Regions from separate parts of the Micromonospora sp. BQ32 genome, predicted to be linked through region 1. Evidence: predicted binding sites of a transcription regulator. Region 1 holds the regulator's gene; each other region holds the start of a gene.

The links. Region 1 encodes HrcA, which represses chaperone genes, less so after heat shock. Its sites were predicted from a motif close to GGTTNGCACNCTCNNNNNGAGNGTGCNAACC; they were not measured.
Region 2: a site for HrcA is predicted at 1,867-1,897, ahead of groL (chaperonin GroEL). Genes of this name have one in related genera too.
Region 3: a site for HrcA is predicted at 1,412-1,442, ahead of groES (co-chaperone GroES). Genes of this name have one in related genera too.

Annotation. Positions count from the first base shown of each region.
Region 1 is NZ_JCADBI010000021.1:69,010-73,539, reverse strand. Features, by position in the region: gene ppk2 (polyphosphate kinase 2) at 1-224, shown strand, start outside; gene AC5L30_RS29395 (16S rRNA (uracil(1498)-N(3))-methyltransferase) at 245-979, opposite strand; gene dnaJ (molecular chaperone DnaJ) at 981-2,126, opposite strand; gene hrcA (heat-inducible transcriptional repressor HrcA) at 2,202-3,224, opposite strand; gene AC5L30_RS29380 (DUF4870 domain-containing protein) at 3,450-4,076, shown strand; gene hemW (radical SAM family heme chaperone HemW) at 4,143-4,530, opposite strand, start outside.
Region 2 is NZ_JCADBI010000005.1:141,490-146,019, reverse strand. Features, by position in the region: gene AC5L30_RS12770 (cold-shock protein) at 301-504, shown strand; gene AC5L30_RS12765 (hypothetical protein) at 599-1,819, shown strand; gene groL (chaperonin GroEL) at 2,092-3,714, shown strand; gene AC5L30_RS12755 (hypothetical protein) at 3,771-4,019, opposite strand; gene AC5L30_RS12750 (GNAT family N-acetyltransferase) at 4,097-4,530, opposite strand, start outside.
Region 3 is NZ_JCADBI010000013.1:210,935-215,464, forward strand. Features, by position in the region: gene ybaK (Cys-tRNA(Pro) deacylase) at 1-94, opposite strand, end outside; gene AC5L30_RS23815 (THUMP-like domain-containing protein) at 120-1,316, opposite strand; gene groES (co-chaperone GroES) at 1,576-1,890, shown strand; gene groL (chaperonin GroEL) at 1,961-3,601, shown strand; gene AC5L30_RS23830 (molybdopterin-dependent oxidoreductase) at 3,957-4,530, shown strand, end outside.

The sequences.
Region 1 (4,530 bases):
CGATGTTCTTCTGGACCGACACGGCCGACGCGCCGTGGACGGTGGTGAAGAGCAACGACAAGAAGCGGGCCCGCCTCGAGGCGATGCGGCACGTGCTGCACCGCTTCGACTACACCGGCAGGGACCCCGAGGTGGTCGGCATCCCGGACCCGCAGATCATCGGGCCGGCCGGGTTGGACCTAGGGCCGGAGGAAGAGGTGGTGCCGGTCTTCCCTCGGCCCTGAACGAGCCAGCCGCCGACGGGTCACCAGCGGCCGAGGCGGGTGGCGAGCACGCTGAGGGCGGCCACCCCGGCGGTGGAGGTGCGCAGCACGGCCGGCCCGAGGCGTACGGGTCGCCCGCCGGCCTCGGCGAAGGCGGTCAGCTCGGCCGGGGCGATGCCACCCTCCGGGCCGACCACCAGCACGATCTCGCCGACGGAGGGCAGCTCTGCGGTGGTGAGCCGGTCCTCGGCCTCCTCGTGCAGCACGAACCCGGCGGCGGCACCGGCGATCCGGCGGGCCACCGTGGCGGTGGACTCGTCCGGCGCGCCGGCCACCACCGGCAGCCATGGCCGGCGGGCCTGCTTCGCCGCCTCCCGGGCGGTGGCCACCCACTTCTCCCGGGCGCGTACGCCCCGGTCGCCGCGCCACTGGGTCACCGAACGCGATGCCGCCCAGGGCACGATCTCGTCCACCCCGACCTCGGTCATCGCCTGCACGGCCAGCTCACCCCGGTCACCCTTGGCGATGCCCTGCACGGTCACCAGCCGGGGTACGGGCGCGTCCGCGTACCCCCGGGAGGTGACGCTGACCTCCAGGGTGCCCCGGCCGACGGCCGTGACCACGGCGGCGGCCGTGCCACCCCTGCCGTCGGCGAGCAGCAGCTCCTCGCCGACGCGCAGCCGCTGCACGGTGGCGGCGTGGTGCCCCTCCGGGCCGTCCAGGGTCAGCGCGTCGCCGGTGGGCAGCGCCTCGACCAGGAACAGCGGTGCGGACACCTCAGGCGTGCCCGTTGAACGCGTCGCGCATCCGGGAGAAGAAGCCGCCCTGCTTGGACAGCTCGGCGACCTCCTCACCGCGGGTCTTGGCGAAGTCGCGCAGCATCTTTTCCTGGTCCGGGTCGAGCTTGGTCGGCGTCCGCACGTCGAGGTGCACGTAAAGGTCGCCTCGGCCGGTGCCGCGCAGGTGCGGCACGCCCCGGGCGCGCAGTCGCAGCGTGCTGGCCGGCTGGGTGCCGGCCTTGACGTCGACGGTCTCCTCGCTGTCCAGCGTCTTGATGGTCAGCCGGGTGCCCAGCGCGGCCGCCGTCATCGGCACGGTGACCCGACAGTGCAGGTCGTCGCCCTTGCGGGAGTACACGTCGTGCGGGCGCTCGTGGATCTCCACGTAGAGGTCACCGGCGGTGCCGCCACCGGGGCCCACCTCGCCCTGCTGGGCCAGCCGGATCCGCATGCCGTCCTCGACGCCGGCCGGGATCTTGACGGTCAGCGAGCGGCGGGTCCGCACCCGGCCGTCGCCGGCGCAGGTGGGGCAGGGGTGCGGGATGGTGGTGCCGTAGCCCTGGCACACGGTGCACGGCCGGGCGGAGACCACCTGGCCGAGGAAGGTGCGCTGCACCGACTGCACCTCGCCCCGACCGCCGCACGCCTCGCAGGTCGCCAGGTGCGTGCCGGCGGCCGTGCCGGCGCCCGAGCAGGTGGTGCAGAGCACCGCGGTGTCGACGGTGATCGGGGCCTCGACGCCGAACGCCGTCTCGTGCAGGTCGAGTTCGAGCCGCAGGATCGCGTCGGCGCCCGGGCGGGTACGCGGCCGTGGGCCACGGGCGCCACCGCCCGCACCCCCGAAGAACGCGTCCATGATGTCCTGGAAGCCGACGAACGGGCCGGCGCCTCCAGGGCCACCCGGGCCGCCGGCGCCGCCGCCACCCGGGGCGAGCGGGTCGCCACCCAGGTCGACGATCTGCCGCTTCCGGTCGTCCGAGAGGACCTCGTACGCGGCGTTGATGTCCTTGAACTTCTCCTGAGCCTCCGGGTCCGGATTGACGTCCGGGTGGAACTGGCGCGCCAGCTTGCGGTAGGCGCGCTTGATCTCGTCATCGGAGGCTTCCCGGCTCACACCGAGGATGCCGTAGTAGTCCCTGGCCACTGCGTTCCGTGTCCTCATGTTCGTCTCGCGTTGCGCCGGTCGGCGGCCGCAGCCGGCCGCATCGGCCCTGACCAATCAGTTCTGGGCCAGCAACTCGCCCACGTAGCGTGCCACGGCGCGCACCGTGGCGATGTTGCCGGGGTAGTCCATCCGGGTGGGCCCCAGCACCCCCAGGCCGCCCACGATGGTGGTGCCCGGGCCGTACCCGGTGCTGACCACCGAGGCGGCGCGCAGGTTGTCGAACTCGTTCTCGTCGCCGATCAGCACCCGGGTCGTGCTCGGCTCGGTCTCACCGATGAGCTTGAGCAGCACGACCTCCTCCTCCAGGGCTTCGAGGATCGGCCGCAGGGAGCCCTGGAAATCGAGCAGGCCGCCCCGGGTGAGGTTCGCGGTGCCGGCGAGCGCGATCCGCTCCTCATGCCGCTCGACCAGCGTCTCCAGCAGGACGGTGGCGAGCGTGGTCATGGTCGGACGCAGCCCGGTCGGCGCTTCCTCGACCAGCGCCTGCACCAGCGGCGGCGTCTCGGACAGCCGGGCGTTGGCGAGCTTCTCGTTGATCAGTCGGCGCAGGTCGGTGACGTCGTCGGCGGGCACCGGCCCGGGCAGCTCGACGAGTCGCTGCTCCACCCGCCCGGTATCGGCGATCATGACGAGCATCAGCCGGGTGGTGGAGATCGGCACCAGCTCCAGGTGCCGCACCGAGGAGCGGGCCAGGCTCGGGTACTGCACGACGGCGACCTGCCGGGTCAGCTGGGCGAGCAACCGCACCGTGCGGTGCACCACGTCGTCGAGGTCGACCGCGCCGACCAGGAAGCGCTCGATGGCCCGGCGCTCGGCCGGGCTGAGCGGCTTGACCCGGGACAACCGGTCGACGAAGAGGCGGTAGCCGCGGTCGGTGGGCACCCGGCCGGCACTGGTGTGCGGCTGCCGGATGTAGCCCTCCTCCTCCAGCACGGCCATGTCGTTGCGGACCGTGGCCGGGGAGACCCCGAGCTGGTGCCGCTCGACCAGCGCCTTGCTGCCGACCGGCTCCTGGGTGGAGACGTAGTCTTCGACGATGGCGCGGAGCACGGCGAGCTTCCGGTCGTCGAGACCCATCCTCCGCACCTCCTGTCGCACGTCGGCCGCCGGCGCTGTGAGCCGGCCGGGCCGTCCTGGCACTCGACTGTAACGAGTGCCAGTCTACGTCGGCGGGCCCGCCGACGCGATGATCAACGGCCACCCGTCGGTGCGGCCCGCGCCACCTTGCTGGGCCGATCGGCCCGCACTGCCAGGCGGTGTCGCTCTGGTGCGGCGTTGCCACCGGCCCCTACCGTGACATCCATGACTGAACCTCCCCGCCCTCCCGGATCGGGCGATCCCGGCAACTACCCGCCGGAGCCCACCTCGCCGGGGCCGTCCTCGTCGGCCGAGCCGCCCACCGCACCACTGTCCGGGGCACCCGGCCCGGCCGGCTATCCCCCGGCCGGTGGCTATCCGCCGCCCACCGGTGACCAACCGCCGTCAGGCGGCTACCCTCCGGCAGGCGACTATCCCCCGCCCGGGGGCTTCCCCCCACCCGGCGGTTACCCGGCCGGTGGTGCCTACGGCGGCCCCGGCGGCGGCTACACCAACAACGAGGACAAGACCTGGGCGCTGGTCGCGCACTTCGGCGGCGCCGTCGGCGCGCTGGTCAGCTTCGGCCCGCTGGGCTTCGTCGCCCCGCTGATCGCCTACCTGGCCCGCGGCCAGCAGTCGCCGACCGTCCGGGCACACGCCCTCGCCGCCCTGAACTTCCAGATCCTCTGGTCGATCATCGCGTTCGTGCTGCTCTTCGTGAGCTGGTGCCTGCTCTTCCTGCCCAGCATCGCCGTCGTGGTGATCCAGATCCTGTTCGGGATCATCGCCGGCATGAAGGCCAACGAGGGCACCCCGTACCGCTACCCGATGACGGCCAACTTCATCAAGTGAACCGGGCCGGCCGCTCCCCCGGCCGGTCCGGAACACCGCTGCCCGGTTCCGGGGCGAGCGGGCCACTCAGGGCAGCAGGTCGCGGACGACGGCGTCGGCCAGCAGCCGTCCACGCAGGGTGAGCACCGCCCGGCCGGCGGCGTACTCGTCGGCGGCCAGTAGACCGCCGGCCAGGGCCCGCTCGGCGCCGGCCCGGCCGGTGGCGTCGAGCACCGCCAGCGGGAGGCCACTGGCCAGCCGCAGCCGCAGCATCACGTCCTCCATGTGCGCCTCGTCGACGGTGAGCACCTCCCGGGCCAGGCCGGGAGACGCGCCGGCGGCCAACCGCTGGGCGTACGCCGAGGGGTGTTTCACGTTCCACCAGCGGACCCCGCCGACGTGGCTGTGCGCCCCCGGCCCCAGCCCCCACCAGTCCGCGCCGGTCCAGTAGAGCAGGTTGTGCCGGCAGCGGGCC
Region 2 (4,530 bases), on a different contig from region 1:
ACGCGTCGTTTCGTGAGCTGTGCCCTCCTGCCGTCACCGTGCGCGCGCCGTGCGGTCCGGCCTCCATTTGCAATGACGGCGGCGAATCCGGTGAATCGGGAAACCGGCCAATCAGGGTGGTTGGGACACCCCCGGAGTGTGTCCGATTTCTGGCCGTGCGCGGCCGTGACTGCTCGTGTAACGTGCGATTTCGGTCACCTGGTTCAATGGCGATCATCGATCGCTGAGTCGGTGGTCGGGGCGCCCGGCCGCGCCGTGCGCCGGGTCAGGCAAGACCGCGCAGAGTGAGGGAAGTGCACCGTGGCACAGGGCACCGTGAAGTGGTTCAACGCCGAGAAGGGCTACGGCTTCATCGCCGTCGACGGCGGTCAGGACGTGTTCGTCCACTTTTCCGCCATCGAGATGGACGGTTACAAGGCGCTGGACGACGGTCAGCGGGTCGAGTTCGAGGTTGCCCAGGGCCAGAAGGGCCCGCAGGCAGAGCACGTACGCGTCATCGGCTGAGCTTCCTGGCCGATCGGCCCCTGAGTCGGGGCTGCGGCAGCGGCGCGCAGCCGGGAAGATCGTGAACCGTTCCAGCCGATGCTGAGGAGCGTTCATGACCGACCAGCCGCCCCCGCCCACTCCGTCCCCCGGGTCGGGGGAGCCGGACCCGTCCGATCCGTCCTCGCCCGCTGGCGGCCCCGGCCAGTCCGGTCCACCGCCCGGCTGGGGGCCGGGTGCGCCGCCCCCGGCTGGCCCGCCCTCTGGCGACGTCGGGCCGCCCGGCTGGCAGTCGGGTATGCCCCCGGCTGGCCAGGCTGCCCCACCGCCCGGCTGGGATCCCGCGCAGGGTGCCTGGGGTGCGGCTCCGCCGCCGCAGGGCTGGGCGTTCCCACCCACCGGGGGTTACCCGGTCGGGTCGGGTCCCTACGGCGGGCAGCCGTGGTATCCGGGGCCGCCGGTCGGCTGGTACCCGCCTGGTTACGGGTTCGACCCGAACGATGCCCTGGTCACGCCGCCCGGTGCCGGCATCGGCGGATGGTTCAACCGGTGCGGGGGAGCGCTGCGTCGGGGCTGGCGGCAGTTGGTGCCGATCATGCTGCTCACCCAGGTGCTGCCGGCGGCGGTGCTCTCGGTGATCGCCCTCGGGGTGGACCCGTCGGCGAAGTGGGCCGCCCAGACCGAGAGTGCTCCTGGCGCCGCGCTGCCGGACAATTTCGCCGCCGAGTTGGGGAGCCTCCTTCTCGTGCTGGTCGGCGGCAGTCTGTTGGTGGGCGTGGTGCAGGCCGTCGGGTGGGCCGCGGGCAGCTGGGTGATCACCCGGCAGGCCGCTGGCCAGCCAGCCAGTCTGGAGTCGGCGTTGCGCTACGGCCTTCGTCGGGCGCTCGGGCTGTGGGGCTGGACCCTGTTGATCAGCCTGCTCATCGGCGTCGGTGTCTGTTTCTGCGTGCTGCCGGGCATCTACCTGGCGTTCGCGCTGAGCATGGCCGGCCCGGCCTATCTCTTCGAACGCCGCAACCCGATCGGCCGCTCGTTCCGGATGTTCCACGACCGGCTCGGCCTGCTGCTCGGTCGGGTGGCCCTGGTGGCCCTGGCGGTGATCGTCGTCAGTCTGGTCTCCAGTTCCCTGGAGGGGGTGGGCACCTCCGCGTTCGGTGCGGATCCGTTCGCGTCGCCGGGCACCGCGGCCGGAGCGGTGGTGGTGATCGGGGTCACCGCGGTGCTGGCCCTGCCGGCCCACCTCGCCCAGATGGTCGGTCTGCTGGTGACGTACGCCGAGCAGCGCGCCCATGAGGCGCCGGTGAACACCGCTGGACTGGCTGCGGAACTCGGCTGAGCGGCGGCATCGTGCTTGCACTCGGCAGGGGAGAGTGCTAAACAAGTCATTGGCACTCGCATACCGTGAGTGCCAATGGTCGGGACGGTGGGGCCAGGTTGCGCCGGCGTGGAGACGCCGGGGCGGCACATGGCCGGTCGTCGCGGGCTATCCGGCCCGGCCGAAGGACGTCGTCGTCGCCAGGTGGCGACGTCCCAAGGTGCGTACACCAGGCGGCCCATCCGGGGCACACATCTCGGGTGGCCCGTGAGTGTCCAGGAGGACAACGCCGTATGGCCAAGATGATCGCGTTCGACGAAGAGGCGCGCCGCGGCCTCGAGCGGGGCATGAACCAGCTCGCCGACGCCGTAAAGGTGACCCTCGGCCCCAAGGGCCGCAACGTCGTGCTCGAGAAGAAGTGGGGTGCCCCCACCATCACCAACGATGGTGTGAGCATCGCCAAGGAAATCGAGCTCGAGGACCCGTACGAGAAGATCGGCGCTGAGCTGGTCAAGGAGGTCGCCAAGAAGACCGACGACGTTGCCGGTGACGGCACGACGACGGCGACCGTCCTGGCCCAGGCCCTGGTTCGCGAGGGCCTGCGCAACGTGGCCGCTGGCGCCAACCCGATGGCCCTGAAGCGGGGCATCGAGGCTGCGGTCGCGAGCGTCTCGGAGGAGCTGTCCAAGCTCGCCAAGGACGTCGAGACCAAGGAGCAGATCGCCTCCACCGCCTCCATCTCCGCTGGCGACAGCACCGTCGGCGAGATCATCGCCGAGGCGATGGACAAGGTCGGCAAGGAAGGCGTCATCACCGTCGAGGAGAGCAACACCTTCGGGCTGGAGCTGGAGCTCACCGAGGGTATGCGCTTCGACAAGGGCTACATCTCGGCCTACTTCATGACCGACCCGGAGCGTATGGAGGCCGTCTTCGACGACCCGTACATCCTGATCGCCAACAGCAAGATCTCGTCGGTGAAGGACCTGCTCCCGATCCTGGAGAAGGTCATGCAGTCGGGCAAGCCGCTGCTGATCATCGCCGAGGACCTGGAGGGCGAGGCCCTCGCCACCCTGGTGGTCAACAAGGTCCGTGGCACCTTCAAGTCGGTCGCCGTCAAGGCGCCGGGCTTCGGTGACCGCCGCAAGGCCATGCTGACCGACATCGCCATCCTCGCCGGTGGCCAGGTCATCAGCGAGGAGGTCGGCCTCAAGCTCGACGCCGCCAGCCTCGACATGCTGGGCCGCGCCCGCAAGGTCGTGGTGACCAAGGACGAGACCACCATCGTCGACGGTGCCGGTGACGCCGAGCAGATCCAGGGCCGGGTCAACCAGATCCGGGCCGAGATCGACAAGAGCGACTCCGACTACGACCGGGAGAAGCTGCAGGAGCGGCTGGCCAAGCTGGCCGGCGGCGTTGCGGTGATCAAGGTCGGCGCGGCCACCGAGGTCGAGCTCAAGGAGCGCAAGCACCGCATCGAGGACGCCGTTCGCAACGCGAAGGCCGCCGTCGAGGAGGGCATCGTCCCGGGTGGTGGCGTCGCGCTGGTGCAGGCCGGCAAGACCGCCTTCGACAAGCTCGACCTGGTCGGCGACGAGGCGACCGGTGCGAACATCGTCAAGGTCGCGCTGGACGCCCCGCTGCGGCAGATCGCCGTCAACGCCGGCCTTGAGGGCGGCGTCGTGGTGGAGAAGGTCCGTAACCTCGAAGCGGGTCACGGTCTCAACGCCGCCAATGGCGAGTACGTCGACCTGCTGGCCGCGGGCATCATCGACCCGGCCAAGGTGACGCGCTCGGCGCTGCAGAACGCCGCCTCCATCGCGGCGCTCTTCCTCACCACCGAGGCCGTTGTCGCGGACAAGCCGGAGAAGACCCCGGCTGCCCCGGCTGGCCCGGGTGGCGGGGACATGGACTTCTGAGTCCAGTTCCGACACCGAACGGGGCGGGCCGCTGACGCGGTCCGCCCCGTTCGTCGTCAGGTCGGCAGTGGGCGCTGGTTGCGCCGTTTCTGTGCCCGGTTGTACGGCGGAGGCAGCTGGATCGGCGCGTCCACCATCTCCTGCGGCTCCTCGACCACCGACGACTCACCGTCGGTGGTCATCTCGGCCAGTTGCTCGGCGTCGCCGTAGTCGAGCCGGTCGAACGGCAGTTGGCCGGGGAGTTCATCCACCGGTTTCCAGGTGATCGGCGGGCCGTCCTCGGTCTGGTTGTCATCCGTGGTCATGGCTGCCTCCTCTACCGAAACGGTAGGGGGCGTCGATGGCCGATGCGGGCGAATGGATCTATGTCCCGTTTGCCCGGTTATGCCGTCGGTAGGGTTCGCCGGTACAGGAAGAAGACCCGCTCGATCCGCGCGCCCGCGCTGCCCGAATAGAACGGCACCGGCCCTACCCAGCCAATCTGCGCCCGGTCCAGCCCCGCCGCCCGTTGGTCGCGCAGGCAGCGCCGCAACAGCACCCCACCGATGCCCGACCCCTCTGCGGCCGGGGCGGTGCCCATCGGCCCGAACCAGCTCGGCCGAGACGACCCGTACGCGGCGAAGCCGAGCACCTCGCCGTCCCGCTCCGCCAGGTGACAACCGGCGCCGGCGCGCCCCACCGACCCGGCCAACTCGCCATCCCACGTGCCGCCGAAGGTGGACCGGGCGAACGCCGTCAACGCCGGCAGGTCTGCTGGCTCCGCCCGGCGTACGGTGACGCCCTGCTCGGCCAGCCGCCGCTGGGCCGCCTCCGTGG
Region 3 (4,530 bases), on a different contig from region 1:
TCGGGGCGTCCGGCGACACCCGGTACGGATGGGTGCGATGCGCGATCCCGCGCTTGACCACCAGTGCCGTTGCCGGCGTGCCCTGTCCCGCCACAGCGACGAGGCTAGTCGAGACGGGGCTAGTCGACAGGCCGGCCGATCAGCACCGTCGGTGCGCCGTCGACCCGGGTGAGCACCAGACTCGCCGCCTCGTCCCCGGCCAGCCGCAGGTCCCGCCGGAGCTGCTCCGGGGTGAGCGCCGAACCCCGCTTGAGAATCTCCACGCGGCCCACCCGACGGTCGCGCAGCAGCGCCCGCAGCCGCTTGAGCGAGAACGGCAGCACGTCGGTGATCTCCAGACAGCGCGCGTACGGGGTGCGGATCGGCTGGTCGGCGTAGAGGTAGGCGATGCTCGGATCGCCCAGGGTGGCGTCCAGTTCGGTGGCCAGTTCGGCGACGAGGTGCGCGCGGACCACCGCCGGGTCCGGGTCGTACAGGTATCGGCGCGGCGGCCCGACCGGCGCCTCGGCGGCACCCGAGCCGGTGAGCTGGTGGCGGTGGGCCTCGGCACCCCGCTGGCGGTAGAGGGTGGCTCGGCGGGGCACCTCCGCCAGTTCGCCGCACCAGAGCGCGGCCTCGACCAGGTCGCCGTCCACGCCGACCCACTCGGCCTCCGCGCCGGCCGGAATGAGCGCGTGGTCCAGGCCCGGCGCCACCTTCACCACGGTGCGCGGCACCCGCTCGGCCAGCCCGGTGACGAAGTCCCACGGTGGCGAGTACGCGCGCGGGTCGAAGATCCGCCGCCCGGTGCCGCTGGTGCGGCGGGCCGGATCGCAGAAGACCCCGTCGACCCGGGACACGTCGAACCCGGTCGCGTCGCCGCACTCGACCGTGAACAGCTCGGCCAGCCCGGCCGCCGTGGCGTTGGCGGCGGCCATCGCGGCGGTCACCGGGTCGGCCTCCACCCCGTACACCCGGATGCCGGCCCGGGCGGCGGCCAACGCGTCGGCCCCGAGCCCGCACCCGAGGTCGGCCAGGGTGCGCACGCCGGCCGCGTACAACCGGGCGGCCCGACGGTCGGCGACCACCCGGCGGGTGGCCTGCTCCAGGCCGGGACGGGTGAGGAACATCCCAGCGGCGGCCGGGCCGAACTTGCCGACCGCACGGTGGCGCAGCTCGGCCTGGGTGAGTGCCGCCGCGGCCAACGTCGGCGGCACCCCGGCCGCGCGCAGCGCCGACGCCGCGGCCAGTGGATCACCGCCGGCCAGCCCGGCCGCCGCCGTGAGGGCGGCCGACCCCTCAGGGGTACGCAGCGCCGCCAGCTGATCGAGATCCACCCGGCCATTGTCCCGGCCGACCCGAAAATCCTGGCTGGCGGGGCGCGACGCGCTGGCACTCTCCTTGACGGAGTGCTAGCCACGGAATAACCTGCGATTAGCACTCTCACCCTGAGGGTGCCAGCTTCCGGGTCTCGCGACCCGGGTGCGCACGCCAGGCGGACCGGCACCCGCGACGACGGCACCGCCCGGTGGCATGAGGCAGATTGACGCTGGTCAGCCCCGCTGGCCAGCAACGAAACCAGTACCCCAGGAGGGTATGCCCGTGACTACCGCGACCAAGGTTGCGATCAAGCCGCTCGAGGACCGCATCGTGGTCCAGGCGAACGAGGCTGAGACCACCACGGCGTCGGGCATCGTGATCCCCGACACCGCCAAGGAGAAGCCGCAGGAGGGCACCGTCCTCGCTGTGGGCCCGGGGCGCGTCGACGACAACGGCAACCGGGTTCCGGTTGACGTGCAGGTCGGCGACACCGTCCTCTACTCGAAGTACGGCGGCACCGAGGTCAAGTACGCCGGCGAGGAGTACCTGGTGCTCTCCGCCCGCGACGTCCTCGCGGTCATCGAGAAGTAAGCAACCGATCAGTGCCACTGCCCCGGTCCGGCTCGCCGGGCCGGGGCAATGGCGCTTCGAAGGGACATTAATGGCGAAGATCCTGAGCTTCTCGGACGACGCCCGGCACCTGCTGGAGCACGGTGTCAACGCCCTCGCGGACGCGGTCAAGGTCACCCTCGGCCCGCGCGGGCGCAACGTCGTCCTGGACAAGAAATTCGGTGCGCCGACGATCACCAACGATGGTGTGACCATCGCCAAGGAGATCGAGCTCACCAACCCGTACGAGAACCTTGGCGCGCAGCTGGTCAAGGAGGTGGCGACCAAGACCAACGACGTCGCCGGCGACGGGACCACCACCGCGACCGTGCTGGCCCAGGCGATGGTTCGCGAGGGTCTGCGCAACGTGACCGCCGGGACCAACCCGGCCGGCCTCAAGCGGGGCATCGACGCGGCGGCCGTCAAGGTCTCCGAGGCGCTGCTCGGCCGTGCCGCCGAGGTCACCAGTAAGGAGTCGATCGCGAACGTGGCGACGATCTCCGCGCAGGACTCCACGATCGGCGACCTGATCGCCGAGGCGATGGAGCGCGTCGGCCGCGACGGTGTCATCACCGTCGAGGAAGGCTCGATGCTCACCACCGAACTGGACGTGACCGAGGGTCTCCAGTTCGACAAGGGCTTCATCTCGCCGAACTTCGTCACCGACCTGGAGGGTCAGGAGTCCGTCCTTGAGGACGCGTACGTCCTGGTCACCACCCAGAAGATCTCGGCGATCGAGGAGCTGCTGCCGCTGCTGGAGAAGGTCCTGCAGAACAGCAAGCCCCTGCTGATCATCGCCGAGGACGTGGACGGCCAGGCGCTCTCCACCCTGGTGGTCAACTCGCTGCGCAAGACCCTCAAGGTCTGCGCGGTCAAGGCCCCGGGCTTCGGTGACCGGCGCAAGGCGATGCTCCAGGACATCGCGATCTCCACGGGCGCCGAGCTGGTCGCCCCGGAGCTGGGCTACAAGCTCGACCAGGTCGGCCTGGAGGTGCTCGGCACCGCCCGGCGCGTCGTGGTCGACAAGGAGAACACCACGATCGTCGACGGCGGCGGCCAGAAGGCCGACGTCGCCGACCGGGTCTCCCAGATCCGCAAGGAGATCGAGGCATCCGACTCCGACTGGGACCGGGAGAAGCTGGCCGAGCGGCTGGCGAAGCTCTCCGGTGGCATCGCCGTCATCAAGGCTGGCGCGGCTACCGAGGTCGAGATGAAGGAGCGCAAGCACCGCATCGAGGACGCCATCGCGGCGACCAAGGCTGCGGTCGAGGAGGGCACTGTGCCCGGCGGCGGCGCCGCCCTGGTGCAGATCCTGTCGGTGCTCGACGACGACCTGGGCTTCACCGGTGACGAGAAGGTCGGCGTCTCGGTCGTGCGCAAGGCGCTCGTCGAGCCGCTGCGCTGGATCGCCCAGAACGCCGGTCACGACGGCTACGTCGTGACGCAGAAGGTCGCCGACCTCGAGTGGGGCAACGGCCTCGACGCCGCCAAGGGCGAGTACGTCGACCTGGTCAAGGCCGGCATCATCGACCCGGTGAAGGTGACCCGCAACGCGGTCACCAACGCCGCCTCGATCGCCGGTCTGCTGCTCACCACGGAGAGCCTCGTGGTGGAGAAGCCGGAGCAGGCCGAGCCGGCCGCCGCCGGCGGGCACGGCCACGGTCACGGCCACCAGCACGGCCCGGGCTTCTGATCCGGTAGCGACACCCGTTCCGGGGCACACCGCCGTACGGCGGTGTGCCCCGGCTCGTCTTGTCGGCTGGTAGGTCATTACCGAACGCTGACGTTGTTGGCGACCGGGCGAGATGATCGCGCACACTGGGCCGATGAGCACCACGTCACGGCGGTACGCCGCGCTGGCCGGAATCACCGCCGCCGCCGTCGCGATCGGGATCGCCGAACCGGTCGCGGTGTTGACCGGCCCCCGGTCGGCGCCCCTGGTCGCGGTCGGCGGGGTCATCGTCGACGCCGTCCCCGAGTCGTTGAAGCAACTCGCCATCGATCTCTTCGGGACCGCCGACAAGATCGCGCTGCTGGTCGGCACGGCCGTGTTGCTGGGCGGCTTCGCCGCGCTCTTCGGCGTACTGGCGGTTCGCCGGCTGGCACTCGGCCTGGCCGGCATCGCCGCGTTCGGCGTCATCGGCGTGGCCTCCGCGTTGACCCGTTCCGGCGCGGACCTCGCCGACGCGCTGCCATCCCTGATCGGTGCCGGTCTCGGCGCCCTGGTGCTCTGGCTGTTCATCGCCGGACCGTTCGAGCTGAACCCCTGGCCCTGGTCACCACCCACGCCGACCGCTGGTTCAGCGTCGTCCGGCGGCCCGGTGCCGTCGCCCGGCGGCCCGGTGCCGTCGCCCGGCGGCCCGGTGCCTTCGCCCGGCGGCCCGGTTTCTTCGCCTGGCGGCTCGATGTCTCCGCCCGGCGGCTCGGTGCCTTCCTCCGGCAGGCCGGTGTCGCCGGCCGGCCCGGTGTCGCCCGGCGGGCCGGTGCCGGTGTCGCCGGCGGGGCCGGTTCCGGTGACTCCTGCCGGGCCGACGGCGGCGGTCGAACCGGCCGGGCCTGCCGAAGTGGACCCGGACTCGCGGCGACGGTTCCTCACCGGGAGCGGAGTGCTGCTCGGCACGG